2 regions of the Cryobacterium sandaracinum genome follow, and region 1 is predicted to be linked to the other one. Evidence: predicted binding sites of a transcription regulator. Region 1 holds the regulator's gene; the other holds the start of a gene.
What was found. Region 1 encodes HrcA, which represses chaperone genes, less so after heat shock. Its sites were predicted from a motif close to TTNGCACTCGNNNNNNNCGAGTGCNAA; they were not measured.
Positions count from the first base shown of each region.

Region 2: the regulator HrcA is predicted to act here: its motif matches at 5,281-5,307, upstream of groES (co-chaperone GroES).

Region 1 covers NZ_SOGO01000038.1:105,982-117,099, reverse strand. Annotated here, with positions in the region: gene E3T25_RS14320 (ComEC/Rec2 family competence protein) at 1-662, shown strand, start outside; gene holA (DNA polymerase III subunit delta) at 704-1,747, shown strand; gene E3T25_RS14310 (hypothetical protein) at 1,834-2,076, shown strand; gene rpsT (30S ribosomal protein S20) at 2,104-2,367, opposite strand; gene E3T25_RS14300 (alpha/beta fold hydrolase) at 2,486-3,232, opposite strand; gene lepA (translation elongation factor 4) at 3,671-5,518, shown strand; gene E3T25_RS14290 (DUF1990 family protein) at 5,523-6,170, shown strand; gene hemW (radical SAM family heme chaperone HemW) at 6,175-7,401, shown strand; gene E3T25_RS14280 (DUF4870 domain-containing protein) at 7,404-7,781, opposite strand; gene E3T25_RS14275 (DUF4870 domain-containing protein) at 7,818-8,264, opposite strand; gene hrcA (heat-inducible transcriptional repressor HrcA) at 8,432-9,469, shown strand; gene dnaJ (molecular chaperone DnaJ) at 9,536-10,654, shown strand; gene E3T25_RS14260 (16S rRNA (uracil(1498)-N(3))-methyltransferase) at 10,661-11,118, shown strand, end outside.
Region 2 covers NZ_SOGO01000021.1:132,122-143,239, forward strand. Annotated here, with positions in the region: gene tsaE (tRNA (adenosine(37)-N6)-threonylcarbamoyltransferase complex ATPase subunit type 1 TsaE) at 1-37, shown strand, start outside; gene tsaB (tRNA (adenosine(37)-N6)-threonylcarbamoyltransferase complex dimerization subunit type 1 TsaB) at 177-809, shown strand; gene rimI (ribosomal protein S18-alanine N-acetyltransferase) at 809-1,321, shown strand; gene tsaD (tRNA (adenosine(37)-N6)-threonylcarbamoyltransferase complex transferase subunit TsaD) at 1,318-2,430, shown strand; gene E3T25_RS16720 (DUF4190 domain-containing protein) at 2,570-2,938, shown strand; gene E3T25_RS07185 (DUF4190 domain-containing protein) at 3,036-3,599, shown strand; gene E3T25_RS07190 (DUF4190 domain-containing protein) at 3,619-4,029, shown strand; gene E3T25_RS07195 (class I SAM-dependent methyltransferase) at 4,055-5,254, opposite strand; gene groES (co-chaperone GroES) at 5,382-5,678, shown strand; gene rarD (EamA family transporter RarD) at 5,780-6,709, shown strand; gene E3T25_RS07210 (ABC transporter substrate-binding protein) at 6,756-7,487, shown strand; gene E3T25_RS07215 (ABC transporter substrate-binding protein) at 7,613-8,908, shown strand; gene E3T25_RS07220 (ABC transporter ATP-binding protein) at 9,128-9,898, opposite strand; gene E3T25_RS07225 (ABC transporter ATP-binding protein) at 9,895-10,809, opposite strand; gene E3T25_RS07230 (branched-chain amino acid ABC transporter permease) at 10,799-11,118, opposite strand, start outside.

The DNA.
Region 1 (11,118 bases):
ACACGCTGGGGATCGACCGAATCGACATCCTCGTGCTGACCCACTACGACCTGGACCACATCGGCGGGGTCGCCGCCGTGATCGGCCGCGTCGACACGGCGCTGGTCGGCATCCCGGAGAACGCCGACGATGAGCGACTGCACGATGCCCTCGCCGCGGGCGGTGCCGAACTGCGGGGCGCTGCCCGCGGCGACACGGGCACCCTCGGGGAGCTGCGCTGGGAGATCCTCTGGCCGGTGCGGGGCTCAGCGGTGATGCAGACCGGAAACGAGGGGAGCGTGACGATCGGATTCGACGGTCGCGGCATCCGTTCCCTGTTCCTCGGGGATCTCGGCGAGGAATCCCAAGACGCGCTCCGGCGCAGCTCCAGCCCGGGCGAGGTGGATGTCGTCAAGGTCGCCCACCACGGGTCGGCAGACCAAAGCCCGGAGCTCTATGCCGATCTTCGGGCAACGGTGGGGCTGATTTCGGTAGGCAGGGAGAACGGCTACGGCCATCCCACCGACACGGTCCTGGACATTCTTGCGGCCGCGGGCACACTGCCCCTCCGCACCGACCAGCAGGGACTGCTGGTGATCGCTCCGGGGCCAGGTGGTGGTGCGCTGACGGTCTGGAGCGAGACCGTGCGGAGCGAGACCGTGCCGGACACCGACCCCGGATAGTCTTAATGGATTCCGCACAGCCTCAATCGAAGGAACCCCGAGTGGCCGCACGCACAGCTTCATCCGGCCGGACCGCGCCCCGCGCCGTGCCGAAGTCGGCCGCCATCCCGCAGCTGGCCTGGCACCAGGTGCGGCCGGCGCCGATCATCCTGGTCTCCGGAACCGAAGTGTTCCTGGCCGAACGCGCGATCCGCCAGCTGCGGGACTTCCTCAAACTCGAAGACCCCAGCCTGGAGATCAGCGACGTGCAGGCCGACAGCTATGCGCCCGGCGAACTGCTCACCATGGCCAGCCCGTCCCTCTTCGGCGAACCGCGGCTGATCCGCGTCAGCTCCGTCGAGAAGTGCAGCGACACGTTCCTCGCGGAGGCCCTCGACTACCTGCAGAACCCGGCCGAGGACACCTACGTCGTGCTCCGGCACGGCGGCGGCGTGCGCGGCAAGAAGCTGCTCGACACCATCCGTTCGGGCGTCGGCGGCGCCATCGAGGTCGTCTGCACCGAGCTGAAGAAAGACTCCGACCGGCACGACTTCGCCTCCGCGGAATTCAAGACGGCCGGCAAGCGGGTCACTCCCAGCGCGCTGCGGTCCCTGGTCGCCGCGTTTTCCGGCGATCTGGCCGAACTCTCCGCGGCCTGCCAGCAGCTCATCGCCGATGTCGGCACCGAAGTGACCGAGACGACCGTGGACCGCTACTACGGCGGTAGGGTCGAGGCCAACGCGTTCAAGGTAGCCGATGCCGCCATCGCCGGGCATCAGGGGGAGGCGCTCGTCATCCTGCGCCACGCCCTGTCCTCCGGCGCCGACCCGGTCCCGGTGGTGGCCGCGTTCGCCATGAAGATCCGCACCATGGCGAAGCTCTGCGGGGTGCGCGGCGGCTCGGCCCAGCTTGCCTCCCAGTTCGGCCTCGCCCCCTGGCAGGTCGAGCGGGCCCAACGTGACCTGCGCAGCTGGTCCGACGAGGGTCTCGCCCGCTGCGTCGTGGCGCTGGCCGAAACGGATGCCGCAGTGAAGGGTGCCGAGCGCGACCCCGTCTTCGCTCTCGAGCGGCTCATCGGTGTGATCGCCCGCCGCGGTGGGAGCTGACCAGACCCGGCTTTCGCGCGCCTCCTTACCCTCGACGGTGAGCTCCGCGCCAGGGAGGGGTCGCTCACCGTGGTGCGCGCCGACTGATGTCCGAACTGAGAGGTGTGGGCCTGGGCGGACTCGGCGCGCACGACACGATCAGCGCGGCGAGCGGCAGAGAGGCGACGGCTGCCAGGACCGCCGTCAGGGCGATGCTGCTGCGCCTGACCGGGCCTGGCCGTGATGAATTTCAGGTGACCGGTCCCCGACGGTTCGAGCCTCTGCCCGGACACACGAAAGCCCCCACCGAGATGGCGGGGGCTGTTGTGTACGCCGGCCAGGGCCGGTGAACGATCCTAATCCCGGTCAGGCGCAGACTAGACGAGGGCGTTGACCGACTTGGCGATCGCGGACTTCTTGTTCGCGGCCTGGTTCTGGTGGATGACGCCCTTGCTGACGGCCTTGTCGAGCTTTTTCGAAGCAACGGCGAGGCTGGCAACAGCCTTGTCCTTGTCGCCCGCGGCGATCGCCAGGCGCGTCGCGCGGACAGCGCGCTTGAACTCGCTCTTGACCGACTTGTTGCGCTCCTGGGCCTTTTTGTTGGTGCCGATACGCTTGATCTGCGACTTGATGTTTGCCACGTTTATACGCTTTCGTTAGATTCTTTTTCGGATGGGCCGCTTGGCGGTAGAGGGCGCCGTACGGCAATTATCGTGTGGGGTGGGACCCAACACGCAAGCCAACAGGCAACGATACCAGCTATTCGCTCAGGTCGACAATCGGCCCGGGCCAGTCGATCGCAACCTCCGTGAGGATGCCGCTCAGCACCGCGGCGAAGCGTTCCGGTTGGGCCAGGCTGACGAGGTGCGACGCCCGGGGGACGATCACGAGGCGCCCGTCCTGGCAGGCGGCGAGGAAGCGGCGCTCATGCAGCCGGAACTGATCCAGAGAACCGTTGACCAGCCACACCGGGCCGGGATAGCGAGCCAGGCTGTCCAGCGGGCGGAGGCTGCCGGTGGCGCCGAGCCCGGCATCCATCACCGTCAGCGGCACACCGCCGGCGAGCGTGTCGGCGGCCCCTGCCGATGGAAGGAGCACCCGCACGAGTGTGGTGTGGAGCCACAGTCCCTGGTCGGGCAGTCGGCGGATCAGCCGGGCCAGGCCCCGGTAGGCGTCCAGCAGCCAGCCGGCCGGGAGCGCGCAGCTTCCCGCGGCGACCAGCCCGGCCACCTTCTGCGGGTGGCGCGCGGCGTACTCGATGGCGTAGTAGCCGCCGAGGGAGACGCCGACCAGCAGCACCCGGCCGCCCAGAGCAGCGACGCCCTCGTCGATGGCGGCCAGGGCGCCCGCCACGGTGAACGTTTCGTCCATGCGGGCGCCGTGCCCCGGCAGATCGATCGCGAGTGCCGGATGCCCGGCCTCGCCCAGCATGGACAGCTGTCGTCGCCACATGGTGCCCGACGTGCGGATCCCGTGCACGAAAAGAACCGGGACGGCGGGTGTCATTCATTCCTCCTGGTGAGCAGCCGCACGAGAGGGTGACGGCGATACCGATGATAGACATCAGGGAGTAGCCGCACCAGATCAGCAGTGACAGCACCCGGTTCGCGTCAATCACTTCTGGCTCTTCCGTGGGTGAGTGCTCGGCCGGGCGCTGCGTCTGTGGCCAACTCAGGACATCCGTCGCACGGGTGGCCGGGCCACCGCGGACCAGTGCGGAACCGGTGCGGATGTCCGGCCTCGCCCGGTCGGATCTCCTGAATTGGCCACACTACCCGCCGAAGAGCCACGGCAGTGGTTCACGGCAGTGGTTCGCTGCGAGCCGCCGGGCGCGGCCGTTCCCGCGCGCAAGCCTGGAACGATGCGCTCCCGCGCGCAAGCCTGGAACGATGCGCGGCAACGGCGAAACCGGGACCCAGCCACCTATGGGAGAATTGTCAGACCATGTCACCGAGACCCCTCACGGCGCTTGAACCGGCCGCCACCCCGCCCGAGTTCATCCGCAATTTCTGCATCATCGCCCACATCGACCACGGCAAGTCCACGTTGGCCGACCGGATGCTGCAGATCACCGGCGTCGTCGATGACCGTTCGATGCGCGCCCAATACCTTGACCGGATGGACATCGAGCGCGAGCGCGGCATCACCATCAAAAGCCAGGCCGTTCGTATGCCGTGGGAACTCGACGGGCAGACCTACGCCCTGAACATGATCGACACCCCCGGCCACGTGGACTTCACCTACGAGGTGTCTCGCAGCCTGGCCGCGTGCGAGGGAGCAATCCTCCTCGTCGACGCCGCCCAGGGGATCGAGGCGCAGACCCTCGCCAACCTCTACCTGGCGCTGGAGAACGACCTCACCATCATCCCGGTGCTGAACAAGATCGACCTGCCGGCTGCCGACCCCGACAAGTACGCGAAGGAGCTCGCCAGCCTGATCGGTGGCAGTCCCGACGACGTGCTCCGGGTTTCCGGCAAGACCGGTGTCGGTGTCGCCGAACTCCTCGACCGCGCCACCCGCCTCATCCCGGCTCCGGTCGGCGACCCGGCCGCCCCGGCCCGCGCGATGATCTTCGACTCGGTCTACGACAGCTACCGTGGCGTCGTCACCTATGTGCGCATGATCGACGGCAAGCTGGGCCCGCGCGAGAAGATCCAGATGATGTCGACCCGTGCCACGCACGAGATCCTCGAGATCGGCGTCACCTCGCCCGAGCCCACCACCAGCAAGGGCCTCGGCGTCGGCGAGGTCGGCTACCTGATCACGGGCGTGAAGGATGTGCGCCAGTCGAAGGTCGGCGACACGGTGACCACCGCGCTCCGCCCCGCCACCGTCGCCCTGCCGGGCTACACCGAGCCGAAGCCCATGGTCTTCTCGGGCCTCTACCCGATCGACGGCAGCGACTACCCGGCCCTCCGGGAGGCCCTCGACAAGCTCAAGCTCTCCGACGCGTCCCTCGTGTACGAGCCCGAGACATCCGTCGCCCTCGGTTTCGGTTTCCGCTGTGGTTTCCTCGGGCTGCTGCACCTGGAAATCATCACCGAGCGGCTCGACCGAGAGTTCGGCCTCGACCTGATCACCACGGCGCCCAGCGTGATCTACGAGGTCACCACCGACGACAAGAAGTCTGTCACGGTCACCAACCCGAGCGAGTTCCCGAACGGGAAGATCGCCAAGGTCGAGGAGCCGATCGTGAAGGCGGCCATCCTCGCACCCAAGGACTACGTCGGCGTGATCATGGAACTCTGCCAGAGCCGCCGCGGCACCCTGCTCGGCATGGACTACCTCGGCGAGGACCGGGTCGAGATCCGCTACACGATGCCGCTCGGTGAGATCGTGTTCGACTTCTTCGACAATCTCAAGAGCCGCACCGCCGGCTACGGCTCGCTCGACTACGAACCCATCGGCTCTCAGGAGGCCGACCTGGTCAAGGTCGACATCCTGCTGCAGGGCGAACAGGTCGACGCGTTCAGCGCGATTGTGCACCGCGACAAGGCCTACGACTACGGCGTGCTGATGACGGGAAGGCTGCGCAAGCTCATCCCGCGCCAGCAGTTCGACGTGCCCATCCAGGCCGCGATCGGCGCCCGCATCATCGCCCGCGAGTCCATCAGTGCCATCCGCAAGGATGTTCTCGCCAAGTGCTACGGCGGCGACATCTCCCGCAAGCGCAAGCTGCTGGAGAAGCAGAAGGAGGGCAAGAAGCGCATGAAGATGGTCGGCCGGGTCGAGGTTCCCCAGGAGGCGTTCATCGCCGCCCTGTCCGGTGACGAGCCCCCGAAGAAGAAGTAGACGGATGCGCCGCGCCACCTTCACCGATACCGCCGTCACCTACGCGTCCATCGGCGGCACCCTCGCCCCTGACCTGCTCCGGTTCCCACCCAAGGGCTACCGGCCCCTCGAGCGCACCGTGCGCCTTGGCAGCGGTGAGGAGCGCTTCCAGCTGGCCTCGAAGTCGCTGATGACCTGGGGCGTGCAGCGGGGGAGCGGAATGACCGTCACCGACCTGCTGGACGGCACCGGCCAGCAGTACACGGGACTCGTCTTCGACGCCGACGGCCAGGCCGCCCGCGACCAGAAGCCCGAGCCGGACGAGGCCGTCTTCGCCGAGGACGGCACGCCCTACATCGTCAACGGCATGTCCGCGCACCTCACGAGCAAGTTAGGCCCCTTCACCATCGATGCCCCCGTGCGCGTGGTCTACGTGATCGATGAACCCGACCGCCTCGGCTTCGCATACGGCACCATGGCCGGGCACCCGGCCAGCGGCGAGGAATCGTTCATCGTCGACAGACGCGAGGACGACTCGGTCTGGCTGACCATCCGCGCCTTCTCCCGCCCCGGCAACTGGTTCTACCGGCTGGGCTGGCCGTTCGTGCGGCGGCAACAGGCCAAAATCACCGCTCGGTACCTACGCGCGCTGCATCCGATCGGCGCGGTCTAACCGCATGGGCAGTGCCCTTCCCCTCGGCGACTCCGCACCCAGCGACGGACTGCTGCCGGCCTCGGCCGCCGTGGGAGCAGCCCAGCGCGATTTCGGCGTCTACCTGCACGTGCCGTTCTGCCGGGTCCGCTGCGGCTACTGCGACTTCAACACCTATACCGCCACCGAGTTGCGGGGCGCAAGCCAGCATGACTATGCCGGCCAGGCGATCACCGAGGTCCAGTCGGCTGGCCGGATCCTGACTCAGTCGGGCGTGCCGGCCCGCCAGGCGGCGACCGTCTTCTTCGGCGGCGGCACCCCCACCCTGCTCCCGGCCGACGACCTGGTGCGGATGCTGGAGGCCGTGCGCTCCACCTGGGGGATCGCACCCGGCGCCGAGGTGACCACCGAGGCGAACCCCGACTCCGTCGACGCCGCTTACCTCGGCCGCCTCGCCGACTCCGGCTTCACCCGGGTGTCCTTCGGCATGCAGTCCGCGGTACCGAGCGTGCTGGCCACCCTCGAGCGCACCCACGACCCCGAGCGGGTGCCGCTTGTGGTGCAGTGGGCGCGCGAGGCCGGCCTCGACGTGTCCCTCGACCTGATCTACGGCACACCGGGGGAGACCCTCGTCGATTGGCGCACCAGCCTCGAGCACGCCATCCGGCAGGCTCCCACCCACGTCAGCGCCTACTCGCTTATCGTCGAGGAGGGCACCAAGCTGGCCCGCCAGATCAAGCGCGGCGAACTGGCCCCTGTCGATGACGACGTTCAGGCCGAGTTCTATGAGCTGGCCGACGACCTACTGTCCTCGGCAGGCTACGGCTGGTATGAGGTCAGCAACTGGGCGACGGATGACGCGCACCGCTCGCGCCACAACCTCGCCTACTGGCGCAGCCAGGACTGGTGGGGTGTGGGGCCCGGAGCCCACAGCCACATCGGTGGGGTGCGCTGGTGGAACGTCAAGCATCCGTCGGCCTACGGCGATCGGATTCGCGCCGGCGACTCACCGGCTGCCGGGCGGGAGACCCTCGATGCGGCCACTCAGGAGGTGGAGCGGGTGCTCTTGCTCACCCGAATCCGCGAGGGTATCCCCATCGACTCGCTCAGCCCGCTCAGGCGCCACGAGGTGGCGGGACTCATCGCCGACGAACTCATCGACGCGAAAGCAGCCCTCTTCGGTTCGATCGAACTGACCCTCAGAGGACGCCTCCTGGCGGATGCCGTCGTGCGCCGCCTGCTCGCCGACTGAACTCAGTTCACGAACTTGATCGACAGCGGATACGTGTAGTACTCGCCCCGGTTTGCGGCCAAGGCGGCCATGATGCCGAACACGACCATCAGAACGGAGGCAGCCAGGAGAACGAGGTAGCCGACGAGGATGATCGTCAGGACGCCGCCGACCGCGTAGGCGATCAGGAGCGTGAGCTGGAAGTTCAGTGCGGTCGCGGTGTGTGCCCGGATGAACGGGCCGCGGTCCTTGAGCACGATGTAGCCGATCAGGGCCGGCACGAAATAGAACAGAATGCCGCCGACGTGCACGAGGGTGGCCCACAGTTTTTCGTCGGCCGGGTTCATCGGGGTGGGAGCCTGGTTCGGGTTGGGCGGCGGTGGTGGGGTGGAATTGGTCATTGGTGCTCCTTCTGAAGAAAAACCGAGTGCGCCGGGCTACTTGATCAGGCGCAGGGCGAACGGGTACCGGTAGTGGTTGCCGTCCTTCGCCTGGAGGTAGCCGAGCACCGAGAAGACAACACCGAGGATGTACAGCACCCAGGCGAGACCGCCGATGACGCCGCCGATGCCGAATGTGAGGAAGCCGATAACCGTCGCAAAAAAGTTGATCGCGAAGTAGCCGATCAGAAGCGTGATCTGAAAGTTGAGCGCTTCCTTCGCCTCGACGCTGGTCAGAGGTCCGCGGTCCTTGAAGAGCAGCCACAGCACCAGGGACGGCACGAACATGAGGATCCCGCCCAGATGTGCGAGGGACGCCCATTGGCGGTCATCCGCCTCCGTCAGGGGTGCCGACGGTCCCGGGGCGGCAGGCTGGTAGGGCGGTTGCGGCGGCCGTTGGCCCTGGTACGGATCATCGGGTCCGGGACCAGTGAAATTACTCATGATCATGCCTTTCAGTGCACCGGGGAAGAGGTGCTACATGCCTAAGTTACTGCGCCCCAACATTGGGGAGCAATGGGTAAGCCCAGCCGGTCGCGGTATGATTGGCAGTCACATACCGCGAGTGCCAATCGATGCTGCACTCGCGACGCTGGGAGGAGGCGAGCGCCATGGTGTCCGATCGCAGTCTCGAAGTCCTGCGTGTGATCGTTCAGGACTATGTAGCCTCCCGCGAACCCGTCGGTTCCAAATCTATCGTCGACCGGCATTCCTTCGGGGTCTCGGCGGCCACGATCCGCAACGACATGGCCCTGCTCGAAGAGGAAGAGTTGATCGCGGCTCCGCATACCTCGTCGGGCCGCATCCCCACCGATAAGGGCTACCGCCTGTTCGTCGACCATCTCGCCGATCTGCGCCCGCTCTCGGCGGCGCAGCGCCAAGCCATCGAGACGTTCCTCGGTCAGTCGGCCGACCTTGACGAGGTGCTGGCCCGCAGCGTGCGGCTGCTCTCGCAGCTCACCCATCAGGTCGCCCTGGTGCAGTATCCGTCGCTGTCCCGCGCGAAGGTGCGCCACATCGAACTGGTGCCCCTGTCCGAGACTCGCCTCCTGTCGGTTCTGATCACGGATGCCGGACGGGTCGAGCAACGCGTCGTCGACCTGCCCCGGCCTCTGGCTGAACCCGTTCTGATCGAACTGCGCACCCGGTTGAATTCTGCTCTGGTCGGGCTGGGCATGAGCGAGGCCGCCAGCACCCTTACCGGCAGCTCTCTCACCGCCGGCTCCGGCCTCGGCCCGCTCGAGCAGCAGGAGGCGGTGGATCTGATCACCGGCACCCTGCGGGACCAGGTCGGCGCGAACAGGCAGGACCGGCTCGTGATGGCCGGCGCCGCCAACCTCGTGCGCACCGAGGAAGACTTCACCGGCAGCATTTTCCCGGTGCTCGAGGCCATCGAGGAACAGGTCGTGCTTCTGCGGCTGTTCGGCGAGATGGCCTCTGACCAGCACGGCGTGTCCGTCAGTATCGGCCGGGAGAATGCCCCGTTCGGTCTGGCCGAGACATCCGTGCTCACCAGCGGCTACTCCTCGCAGGGCGGCAACCTGGCGCGCCTCGGCGTACTCGGCCCCACTCGGATGGACTACTCGAACAACATGGCGGCCGTCCGTGCGGTCGCCCGCTACCTTTCACGCCTTCTCGGCGAGAATTGACCAGTTCCCCTCGGCCGAGAAGCCGGCGGAACACCACATTTCAGAACAGACCTAGGAGAGCCAGCTTTGGCTGACCATTACGAAGTACTCGGCGTTGCCCGCGACGCCTCGACCGACGAGATCAAGAAGGCCTACCGCAGGCTGGCCCGGCAGCTGCACCCCGACGTGAACCCGGGCGCGGATGCATCCGAGCGCTTCAAATCCGTCACGCACGCCTACGACGTGCTCAGCGACGTCAAGCAACGCGACAACTACGACCGTGGCGGCAACGGCCGCTCGGGCGGCGGCGGAGGCGCCGGTTTCGACGGCAACTTCGGCAACTTCGGCGACATTTTCGAGACCTTCTTCGGCGGCGGGGGATCCAGCCGCGGGCCTCGGTCGCGCCGTGAGCGCGGCCAGGATGCCCTGATCCGGGTCGACCTCGACCTCGATGAGATCATCTTCGGCACGCACCGGGAGCTCGAGGTCGACACGGCCATCATGTGCGCGACCTGCAGCGGCACGTGCTGCCAGCCGGGCACCGCGCCCGTCACCTGCGACATCTGCCACGGCACCGGCACCATCCAGCGCGCCGTGCGGTCGCTGCTCGGCAATGTCATGACGAGCAGCCCCTGCGGTTCCTGCCGCGGCTACGGCACGATCATCGCCACTCCCTGCGTCACCTGCCAGGGCCAGGGCCGCGTGCGAGCGCGTCGCACGGTCCCCGTCGACATCCCGGCGGGGGTCGACACGGGCCTGCGCCTGCAGATGCCCGGCAGCGGCGAGGCCGGTCCGGCCGGCGGTCCCAACGGCGACCTCTACCTTGAGATGAAGGTGCGCCACCACGACGTGTTCAGCCGTGACGGCGACGACCTGCTCTGCACCCTCGAGGTGCCGATGACGGATGCCATCCTCGGCAGATCCGCGACCGTCAAGGCGCTCGATGGCGACATCGAGGTCGAGCTCAGGCCGGGCACGCAGAGCGCCGAGATCATCACGGTCAAGGACCGCGGCGTAACCCGTCTGCGCGGGAACGGACGCGGCGACCTGAAGGTCGGCGTGCACGTGGTCACACCGACCCGTCTCGACCACAAGGAGCGGGAGCTGATCGAGGCCTTTGCGGCCCGCCACAAGGCGCCGGTTCCTGCCCTCAGCGCCTTTCAGCAGGGACTTTTCGCCAAGCTGCGCGATCGGTTTCGCGGCTAGGCGTCGATGGCACACTTCTTCATCGATGAGGCGCTCCACGCCGCCGATTGCGTGCCGGGGGCGGTCGTCGGCATCGGTGGCGCCGAGGCCCGGCACGCGGTCACCGTCAGCCGGGTGCGCCCGGGCGAGCGCCTGCAGATCGGGAACGGGGCCGGGCTCATGCTCGCCGCCACCGTCGTTGACGCAGATGCGCGGCTGCTGACCCTGCGCGTCGAGACGGTGACCGTGACCGCGCTGCTGACGCCGCGCATCCGTCTGGTCCAGGCTCTCGCCAAGGGAGACCGGGACGAACTGGCTGTGCAGGCGGCCACGGAGCTCGGCATCGACGGGGTGATCCCGTGGGCCGCATCCCGCTCCGTGACGCGCTGGGAGGGAGCCAAAATCAAGAAGGGCCGGGATCGCTGGTCCAGCATCGTGCGCGAGGCCTCGAAACAGTCGATTCGCGCGTGGCTGCCCACGGTCGG
Region 2 (11,118 bases), on a different contig from region 1:
CGAATTCGACGGAGATTTTGCTCCTACGGGCCCATAGTGGGCCCGATCCGGCTCCAGAGCCCAAAATCTCCGTCGAATTCGTTCAGGGCGGCCGACGAGCAGGCCTGGCGGAGCAGGATCGGCAGCACAGCGCGTCGGCGGCACAGCGCATCGGACACAGCGAATAGGCTGGTGAGGTGCTTCTCGCCATCGATACTTCCGCCGGAACGAGCGTCGCGGTCGTGGATCTCGCCCGAGGCGTCATCGCCGAACACGCCACCGACGACACTATGCGCCACGCCGAGGTGGTCGGCCGCCTGATCGCCGACTGCCTCAGCGACGCGGCCGTGCCGATCAGCGGCCTCTCCGCGGTGGTCGGCGGCATGGGTCCCGGCCCCTTCACCGGTCTCCGTGTGGGCATCGCCGCCGCGCGGGTCTTCGCGCTGGGCGCCGGGGTGCCCTTCGTGCCCGTCGTCAGCCACGATGCGCTCGCCTTCGGCCGCTACCAGGCCGGTCACACCGGCCCGCTCGTCGTCGTCACCGATGCCCGTCGCCGCGAGGTGAACTGGTCCGTGTACAGCGGGGCGGATGCCGTGGGTCTCCCGATCCGGGTCGACGGTCCTGGTGTGGCCCGGCCAGCCGTGCTGCGGGAGCCCGGCTGGGCGCACGCTGGGGTGCCCCGCTTCGACGCGGTCGCCGTGTCCGCCGGGGAGCTGGGGCAGGTTGCCGAGCTGATGTGGGCCCACCAGCGCCCGTTCGCCGCCGACACGGCGCTCTACCTGCGCTCGCCGGATGTCACCGTGTCCAACGGCCCGAAACGGGTGAGTTGATGATGTGGCAGCTGCGGCGCGCCCGAGCCGCCGATGTGGACGCCATCATGGCGCTCGAGACCCGTATCTTCGTCAACGACGCGTGGTCCGCCGAGGCGATGGCCCAGGACGTGGTCAACCCGAACTGCTACTACCTGGTGGCCTTCCCCCCCGATGAGCCCGACCGGATCGAGGGCTACGCCGGGCTGCAGGCCCTGCAGGGAGCGCGCGAGGGCGACATTCAGACCATCGCGGTCACCCAAGAGGCCCGCGGCCACGGCCTCGGCCGAACCCTGATGCTCAGCCTGATCGCCGAGGCCCGGAAGCGGGGCGTGCGCGAGGTGTTCCTCGAGGTGCGCGCCGACAACCCGCCGGCCCAGGAGCTCTACCGCCGACTCGGCTTCGAGGAGTTGGGCATCCGCCCTGGCTACTACCAGCCCGACAACGTCGACGCGATCGTGATGCGACTGCACGTGCCTGACGCCGAGATGCAGATGACACCGGCAGAGGCCGCACTGGAGGCCACCGAATGACCGCCCTGAACGCGCAGACCACCCTGAACGCGATGACCGCGCAGAACCGCGCCAACCCGCTCGTGCTCGGCATCGAGACCTCCTGCGACGAGACCGGAATCGGAATCGTGCGCGGAACCACCCTGCTCTCCAACACGATCGCGTCGTCGATGGACGAACACGCCCGCTACGGCGGAGTCGTGCCGGAGGTGGCCGCGCGCGCACACCTTGAGGAGCTCGTTCCGGCGATCCGGGCGGCCGCGCTGGAGGCCGGCATCCGTTTGAAGGACATCGATGCGGTGGCCGTGACCTGCGGCCCCGGTCTGGCCGGCGCGCTCATGGTCGGGGTCGGCGCGGCCAAGGCACTAGCCATCTCGCTCGGCAAACCGATCTACGCGGTCAACCACCTCGTCGGTCACGTCGGGGCCGATGTGCTTCGACTCGGCGCAGACGACTCCACGAAGCCGCTGGAATACCCCACCGTTGCGCTCCTCGTCAGCGGCGGTCACACCTCACTGCTGCTGGTGCGCGATCTGGTCTCCGACGTCGAACTGCTCGGCGAGACCATCGACGACGCGGCCGGCGAGGCCTTCGACAAGGTGGCCCGCCTGCTCGGCCTGCCCTACCCGGGCGGACCCCAGATCGACCGGGCCGCGCGGGAAGGCAATCCCGCGGCCATCCGTTTCCCCCGCGGTCTCAGCCAGACCAAGGACATGGCGAAACACCGGTACGACTTCTCGTTCTCCGGGCTCAAGACCTCGGTCGCGCGCTGGGTCGAGCAGAGACGCGACGCGGATGAGTCGGTGCCGCTGGCCGACGTGGCCGCCAGTTTCCGAGAGGCGGTCGTCGACATCCTCCTGACCAAGTCAGTCGCGGCCTGCGTCGACCTCGGTGTGCCGAGGCTCCTGCTCGGGGGCGGCGTGATCGCCAACGCCCGGCTGCGTCAGGTGGCCCAGGAGCGCACGGATGCCGCCGGCATCGCCCTGCGCATCCCGCCTCTGTCGCTCTGCACCGACAACGGTGCCATGATCGCGGCCCTCGGGGCGCAGCTGATCATGGCCGGACATGCGCCTTCGTCACTGGAGTTCGGGGCGGACTCCACCCTTCCGGTCTCCGAGATCCAGGTCTGAAACCCCCTCCCACCGGTATTTCGCCACCGGACGGGTATTCTGGCTTCGGCAGGCGACGTTTGTTCGTGCGATCAACACCTTGTCCGACTGGGAGCCAGATTGGCAGCTCAGATGCACCATTCCCGAAGGAGCAATCGACATGACCGACCCCAACGAGCCGCCGGTTAACCCGCCCAAGTTCCAGCCGCCGGCGGCGCAGGCCGCTCCGGCCTACGCCCAGCCGGGCTACCCTCAGTCCTACGCGCCGCAGGGCCCGTCCGAGAAGTACAACGTGCTGTCCATTGTGTCGCTCGTGACCTCGGTGCTCGGGATCTCCCTGGTCGGCATCATCACCGGCCACATCAGTCTGAGCCAGATCGGGAAGACTGGAGAAAAGGGACGGGGACTCGCGATTGCCGGCCTCATTGTCGGCTACGCCGGCCTGGCGGCTCAGCTCCTGGCCGTCGTCCTGCTGATCCCGTTGATGATCGCGATCGCGAACGACCCGACCCTGCTCAATACCTACTGACCCGGTGGCCACGGGCAGAAATTCCGCGCGTCGATGACCCGTGACCCGATATGCAATTAGCGACGCCACCCCGTTGTCCGGAAAGGAATGAATTCGCATGAGCGATTCCAACAACCCCAGCAACTCTGACGTGCCCCGCGTGCCTGACGTGCCCCAGGTGCCCGGCGTGCCGGAGGTGCCTGACGTGCCGCAGGTCCCCGATATCCCGCGCGACGAGCAGGGGGCGTCCGCCGCCCCGCCGGCGTACAACGGCCCGACCCCGCCGGCCTCCGTCCCGCCCGCCTACGGCGCCGCGACCCCGCCGCCCGGCTACGGCACCCCGGCGGTGACCCAGGCGCCTGCCCATGGCGACGCGTATTCGTCGCCCTTCGGTGCGGTCGCCGCGAAGCAGCCGATTTTCAGCATCTTGGCGCTGGTCGCCGGCGTTATCGGCGTGCTCGGCTCGCCGATCGTGTTCCTCCCGATTGTGGGTGGCATCCTCGGACTGTTCATCCCCGCCGCCGCGGTCGTCCTGGGCTTCCTCGGTAAGTCGAAGGAGCCGCAGGCGAGGGGCTTCTGGCTGACCGGGCTGATCACGGGGTTCATCGGCGTCGGTCTGGCACTGGTCAGTATCGTGATCTGGTCTGTCTTCTTCGCCACCATCCCCAACTCGTCGTACTGAGCGGAAGATAGCAGCGGGGATGGTTGGGGAGGAACGGGACTGGTCCCGCAACGATGACTTCCGGGTCGACCTCACCCGGCCTCCGGCGCCCGCTCCGGGGGAGCTGGACTACGCGTCGACCATCACAGCCCCTACCGAATGGGTGCCGTACGTCTACACCGACAGCGAGCTGACCGCGCAGGCAGGCCAGGGCGGGCTGTCCATCGCATCGCTCGTCTTCGGGCTGCTGGGGCTGCTGATCGCGGTCTTCGGCGTCTGGGGTGCGGCGCTCTCCCTGGCCGCGGTCGTGCTGGCCGTGATGGCCCGCGTGACCGAGCGCCGTGCCGGCACCGCGTGGGCCTACGGGCTGTGGACCGGGCTGGCCGGGCTGGTCCTCGCGGTCGGGTGGGTGTTGATCGTCACACAGGTGCTGACGGTCGTGCCCGGCTGAGCCATGCTGTCCTTCGCCGCTGGCCTCAGTCGAGTGGCGGAATCCGCTCCACCAGCAGAGCCACCCGGTGGCCGGCGGCCCGGGTGAGCACGAGCGTCGCCGACTCGGGGCCTTTGAGCTTCAGTCGGGTGCGCAGGGTGGCCGGGTCGACGTCCACGCCGCGTTTCTTGATCTCGAGAGTGCCGATGCGGCGTTCTTGTAGGCCCAGCCGCAGCTTCTTCTCGTCGACCGGCAGCACCTCGAGCACCCGGAATGCGGTGGCGAAGGGCGTGCGTTGCAGGGTCTCGGAGGTGAAATACGCGATCCCCTCGCTCAGCATCGACGCGTCGAGCGACCGGGCCAGGTCCCCGATCAGACGGGCACGGATGATCGCGCCGTCCGGCTCGTACAGGTAGTCGCCCAGCACTCCCACCGGGGCATCCGTGCTGTCGTGGGGCGCGGTCAGTTCGTGGATCCCGGTCCGGCCGAGCAGCAGGGCGGAGCGACGGATGCCGGCGCGCGCCAGTGCTCCGAACCACAGCCCCATCTCCACGAGCTTGCCGTCCACGGAGACCCACTGCGACTCGGCTTCCGCGGGGATCAGCTCGCGGTCGTGGCCCGGCCCGAGCTTGACGCCGACGGGCATCCGCTCACTGAGACCGAAGACAAAATCGAGGTGCGGGGAGTAGTCCTCCGGCCGGGTCAGGCGCGAGGTGTTGGAGTGCCCGGCGGTGCGCCGGGCCGGGTCGAGCCAGGCGGCGTCGAAGCCGGCCAGGTCGACGTCTTCCGCGGACGAGTGCAGAACGCTCGCGTTCTCGAACGGAGCCAGGTTGTAGCTGGCGACGGTCGCGGTCACCTCGTCGGCGTCCACCCCCGTCACCGTGAGGTCCATGGCGGCCAGGGCCATGGCGTCGCCTCCGATGCCGCAGCCGAGGTCGACGACCCGGTTCAGGGACGCGCCCGCGAAGCGGCCGGCGTGCAGCGCCGCCACCCGCAGCCGGGTGGCCTGCTCGAGGCCGGCCTCCGTAAACAGCATGCGGCCGGCGAACTCGCCGAACTTGGGCACGGCCCTGGCTCGGAGCCGGGACTGGCTGAGCACCGCGGTGACCAGCTCGGGGCTGTGTCCGGCCTTGCGCAGTTCGCTCACCACCCGCACGACGTCGGCGGCCGCGTCGTACGGCGGCAACGAGTCCAGCAGGCGCAAACCGCCCGGCGATAACAGCTCGACGAGCTCTGAGCGTTCCATCGTGTAAACCTATCAACACGACGCATCTGGCACTCACGTTGCGTGAGTGCCAGATGCGCCCTAAACTCGTCTTGGCACTCTCGCTGTGAGTCTGCTAACTATGTCTTAGCTAAGAAAGAGGTCAACCGTGTCGGTCTCCATCAAGCCGCTCGAGGATCGCATCGTCATCAAGCAGGTCGACGCAGAGCAGACCACCGCATCAGGTCTGGTCATTCCTGACACCGCCAAGGAAAAGCCCCAGGAGGGCGAAGTTGTCGCAGTCGGCCCCGGCCGCATTGACGACAACGGCAACCGCATTCCACTCGACGTCGCCGTCGGCGACAAGGTGATCTACTCCAAGTACGGTGGAACCGAAGTCAAGTTCGGTGGTGAGGACCTCCTCGTCCTGTCGGCCCGCGACGTGCTCGCAGTCGTCGTTCGCTAGCCACACCCACGCAACGGTAGAATCCCGGATGGCCCTGGCCATCCGGGATTCGTCGTTAAGAAAGGTCCGCTGTGGCGCAAGACGCTCTTCCACCCGGGAAAATCCGCGCGGCCCGCCCGGCGCGGTCGGAGCAGAGCAAGGGACTGATCTACGCGGTCCTCGCCTACGCCCTCTGGGGCACGCTGCCGCTCTACTTTCTGCTCCTCGCGCCCAGTGGTGCCTTCGAGATCGTGGCCTGGCGGGTTCTCTTCTCCCTGGTGTTCTGCGCACTGCTGATCACGGTCACGCGCAAGTGGAAGTCCTTCCTCGCGCTGCTGCGGAGGCCTCGCATCGTGTTCACCATGGGTCTGGCCGGCCTGCTGATCTTCGTCAACTGGCAGACCTACGTCTTCGCCGCCCTCAGCGGCCACGTGGTCGAGGCAGCCCTCGGCTACTTCATCAACCCGATCGTGACCGTGTTCCTCGGCGTCATTCTGCTGCGCGAGAGGCTGCGCCTGCTGCAGTGGGTGGCCGTGGGAATCAGCCTCGGGGCCGTCGTCGTGCTCACCGTCGGCTACGGCTCGCTGCCGTGGGTGTCGCTCATCCTCGCGTTCTCGTTCGGATTCTACGGATTGATCAAGAAAAGGGTCGGCCGCGACGTCGATGCCGTCGCCGGACTCACCCTCGAAACGGTCTGGCTCGCACCCATCGCCGTGGTGCAGCTGATCGTGGTGGCCTCTGTCTCCGGTCTTACCTTCGGAAGCGTGTCCATCTGGCATACCGTGGGGCTGCTGGCAGCAGGTGTTGTGACCGCTGTGCCGCTGTTGTTCTTCGCCGCCGCGGCCCGGCGCCTGCCTCTGACATACATGGGTCTGATCCAGTACTTCGCTCCGATCCTGCAGTTCCTGGTCGGCGTCTTCGTGCTGCTCGAGCCCATGCCGCCCGAGCGCTGGGTCGGTTTCGCACTGGTCTGGGTGGCGCTGGTCGTTCTCACGACCGACATGGTCCTCACCGGACGCGCGCCCCGGCGTGCGTCCCTTGAACCGGTCTGAGCCCCGCTACGCTCGGGGACGCACCTCGTATGTGAAAGGACACCGGATGCGCACTGCGTCGACTTCCCTGCCCGTCATCCTCGTCGGGGCGCTGGCCTGCGTGCTCCTGCTGTCCGGATGTAGGGCTGAGGTCGCGCCGCCCTCAGTCGAGCCCGCTGCCGCCGCGTCCGTCGTGGTGGCTCCGTCCGGTGACGGGACCGTGCGCCTCGGAACTCTGTTCCCCATGACGGGCCCGGCGGCGGCCAGTGGTGCGGCACAGGTGGCCGGCTCCGAACTGGCCGCCCGGGAGATCACCGAGCAGGGCCGAATTCTCGGGACTCCGATCGAGATCATCCACCGCGACTCCGCCGTCGACCCGGCGACGTCGCTGACCGACTTGTTGGCTCGTGGCGTCGACGTCGTGCTGTGGGACGCCACCGTTCCGATGCCGGGCGATCTGGCGGCCGCCGTCGCGGCGGCGCCGGTGGTACTGCTGTGGCTCGGCGACTTCGCGAACGGAGGCACGCCGCTGGCCGCCAGTGACGGCTTCGCAGCGCGCCTGCGCACCCTCGATCCAGGGCTGGTCGACACTGCCGGCGGCGGTGAAGCCTATGACGGAGTCGTCTTGAGCGCCCTGGCCGCAGCACGGGCCGGAGACGACGGTGCGGCGTCGATCAGGCCCGCTCTCGACCAGGTCAGTACCGGGGCGTTCGCCTGCGCATCCTGGGGAGAATGTGCGGCCGCGCTGGCCGATGCGCAACAGATCGCTTATCAGGGCGTCACCGGCCGCCGATCGTAACGATTTGGTCTGCGTTACACGGATGTAACCCGGTTGCCTTGTTTCGCGCGATTCCTGTCAATAATGTGACAGAACGGCAGTCAATCGACCGCTGTCATTTCTCATTCCTAGTCCCAAGGAGCAACATGAGCGTATTCGCGAAGGCCTCGGCCTCCCGCTCAGTTCGGGCAGTCGTCACTGGAGTCGCCTTGGTCGGCGTCAGTGCACTTCTGCTCACCGGCTGCAGCAGCAACACCACTGAGCCGGCTGCATCGGAAGCCCCCGCCGCGAGCGGAGACGCCCAGGCCATCACGGCCGGCGACCGTGACCTGACCCTGAAGGTCGGCACCATCCTTCCCCAGAGTGGCGCCCTGGCCTTCCTCGGCCCGCCCGAAGAAGCCGGCGTCGCCCTGGCCGTCAAGGACATCAACGACGCGAACCTCGGATTGACCGTTGAGGCCATCTTCCGTGACTCCGGCGACACCACGACGGACACCGCGACCGGTTCGGTGACCGACCTTCTCTCGCAGAAGGTTTCCGCCATCATCGGCGCGGCATCCTCCGGCGTCTCCAAGACCGTGATCGACCAGATCACCGGCGCGGGCGTCGTGCAGTTCTCCCCGGCCAACACCTCGGCGGACTTCACGAAGTACGCCGACAAGGACCTCTACTGGCGCACCGCCCCGTCCGACCTGCTGCAGGGTGAAGTCCTGGGCACCCAGATCGCCGACGACGGCAACAGCACCCTCGGCCTGATCGTGCTCAACGACTCTTACGGCACCGGCCTGGCCGAGTCCACGACGACCGCCTTCGAGGCTGCGGGCGGCGAGGTCGTCGCCACGTCCCTGTTCAACGAGGGTGACTCCAACTTCGCCGCTCAGATCTCCGAAGTGACCGCCGCCAACCCCGACGCGATCGCCCTGATCACGTTCGACCAGGCCAAGGTCATCACCCCCGCACTGGTCGGCTCCGGCTTCCCCGGTGGCAACCTGTACTTCGTGGACGGCAACCTGTCCGACTACAGCAAGGACTTCGACGCCGGCATCATCACCGGTGCCAAGGGCACGCTGCCCGGCCTCGACGTAGGAACCCTCGGCGACTTCACCGATCGTCTCAAGGAGATCGACCCCACCCTGACCGACTTCAGCTACGCGGCAGAATCTTACGACGCCGTCATGCTCGTCGCGCTGGCCGCCTACGCGGCCAACGACGTCTCGGGTGAGGCCATCTCCAAGCACCTCCGCCAGGTCTCTGGGGGAACCGGCGACGGCACCACGGTCTCCGACTTCACCGCGGCGGCTAAAGCCCTCGCGGCCGGCGACCAGGTCGACTACGAGGGCTTCTCCGGCCCGGTCACGTTCGATGAGAACGGCGACCCGACCGAGGCAACCATCGGCGTCTACGAGTACCTCGAAGACAACACGTACAAGCGCATCAACTAGTCACGATTCGTCGCTGACCGGCGTTCGATCTGGAAGGGCCCCGACTTCGGTCGGGGTCCTTCTTCGTGCGCCCGGTGACGGCCGTCACCCGGTGACGCCCCTCTCCCGGACACGATCGGCGTCACCGGACACGGAGCACCGGACACACGGAAGCGGCGCCCGAAGATCTCGGGCGCCGCTTCGTCGTGCGGGGCGTGCAGTCGGTGCTGGCGGCTCCGGCTAGTCGTCCTGGCCGAGGGTGCCGAGGTAGAGGCCGATCACCTTGGGATCGTTCAGCAGCTCGCGGCCGGTGCCCGTGTAGGCGTCACGGCCCTGGTCGAGCACGTAACCGCGGTCGCAGATCTGCAGGCACCGGCGCGCATTCTGCTCCACCATGATCGTGGTCACGCCGGCCTTGTTGATCTCCTTGACACGCAGGAACGCCTCGTCCTGGCGCACGGGGGAGAGGCCTGCGCTCGGCTCGTCGAGCAGCAGTACGTGCGGGCCCATCATCAGCGCCCGCGACATGGCCACCATCTGGCGTTCCCCGCCGGACAGCGATCCGGCGCGCTGCTGCAGACGCTTCCCGAGCTCCGGGAAGATCTCCGTGACGAACTCGAGGCGTTCGGTCAGGCCTTTCGGCTTCAGGAACATGCCCATCTCCAGGTTTTCCTGGATCGTGAGCGTGGGGAAGACGTTGTTCGTCTGGGGCACGAAACCGACGCCCTTGGCCACGAGCTTGTTCGCCTTGAGGTTGGTGATGTTCTCGCCGCGAAGCAGGATCTCACCCTCCCGGACCTTGACCTGGCCGAAGATCGACTTGAGCAGCGTGGACTTGCCGGCGCCGTTCGGGCCGATGATCCCGATCAGCTCGCCGTCGTAGGCGGTCAGGGAGCAGGCGTTGAGGATGTTGACGCCCGGCAGGTAGCCGGCCGTCACCGTCTTGACCTCGACGACGGGCTGCCCGGTGGGCGTGTAAGCCGGCGCGGCGGCAGGGCTGGTGTTCGTCAATCGAGCAACTCCTTAATGGCTTCCACACGTTCTGTTTCGGCGGCCGGATCCTCGCCGAGGTCCTCGTCGTGGTGCTGACCCAGGTAGGCGTCGATCACGGCGGGGTTACGCATCACCTCGTGCGGGTCGCCCTCGGCGACCACGCGGCCTTCGGCCATCACGATGACCCAGTCGGCGATGTGGCGCACCATATGCATGTCGTGTTCGACGAACAGAACCGTCATGCCCTCCGCCTTCAGGTTGAGGATGTGGTCCAGTAGCGACTGCGTCAGTGCCGGGTTCACCCCGGCCATCGGCTCGTCGAGCATCACCAGGCTCGGCTCGCTCATCAGCGCCCGTGCCATCTCGAGCAGCTTGCGCTGCCCGCCGGAGAGGCTTGCGGCGTAGTCGTCCTTCTTGGTGTCGAGCTTGAACCGTTCGAGGATATCGAGGGCCTGCACCCTGTTCGCCTCCTCCTGTTTGGCCCAGAAGAAGGGGAAGATCGCCCGGAACAGGTTCTCGCCGGCCTGGCCCTTGGCGCCGAGCAGCATGTTGTCCATGACGGTCAGCAGGCCGAGCGCCTTGGTGAGCTGGAAAGTGCGCACCTGGCCCATCCGGGCCACCTTGAACGCGGGCATCCCCGACAGGGGGCGACCTTCGAAGGTCCACGACCCGGTGTCAGGCTTGTCAAAGCCCGTCAGCAGGTTGAACAGGGTGGTCTTGCCGGCTCCGTTGGGCCCGATCAGCGCCGTGATGGCGCCGCGCGGGATCTCGACGTGGTCGACGTCGACGGCCTTGAGACCGCCGAAGGTTCGACTCACGCCGTCGGCAACCAGGATCGGGTCGCGCTTCTTGCAGCCCGGTTCGGCCTCGCCGATGTGCAGGTCGGTCGACTTGACCGGCTTGTTGCTGGGAACGGTGTTATTTGACAAAGGCCAACTCCTTCTTGTTTCCGAAGATGCCTTGCGGTCTGAAGATGACTATAAGCATGATCGCCACTCCGACCAGGATGAAGCGCAGCTGGCCGGCCTGAATGCTGGTGATGAAAGGGATCCAGCCTGCCTCCACCGCTCGGGCGATGAACCCGGAGAAGAAGGAGAGCAGAACCCAGAAGACCATCGAGCCGATGACCGGCCCGAGAATCGTCGACGCGCCGCCGAGCAGGAGGATCGCGTAGATGAAGAACGTCAGGGACGTCTGATAATTCGAGGGCACCACCGCACGGGGAAGCACAAAGATCA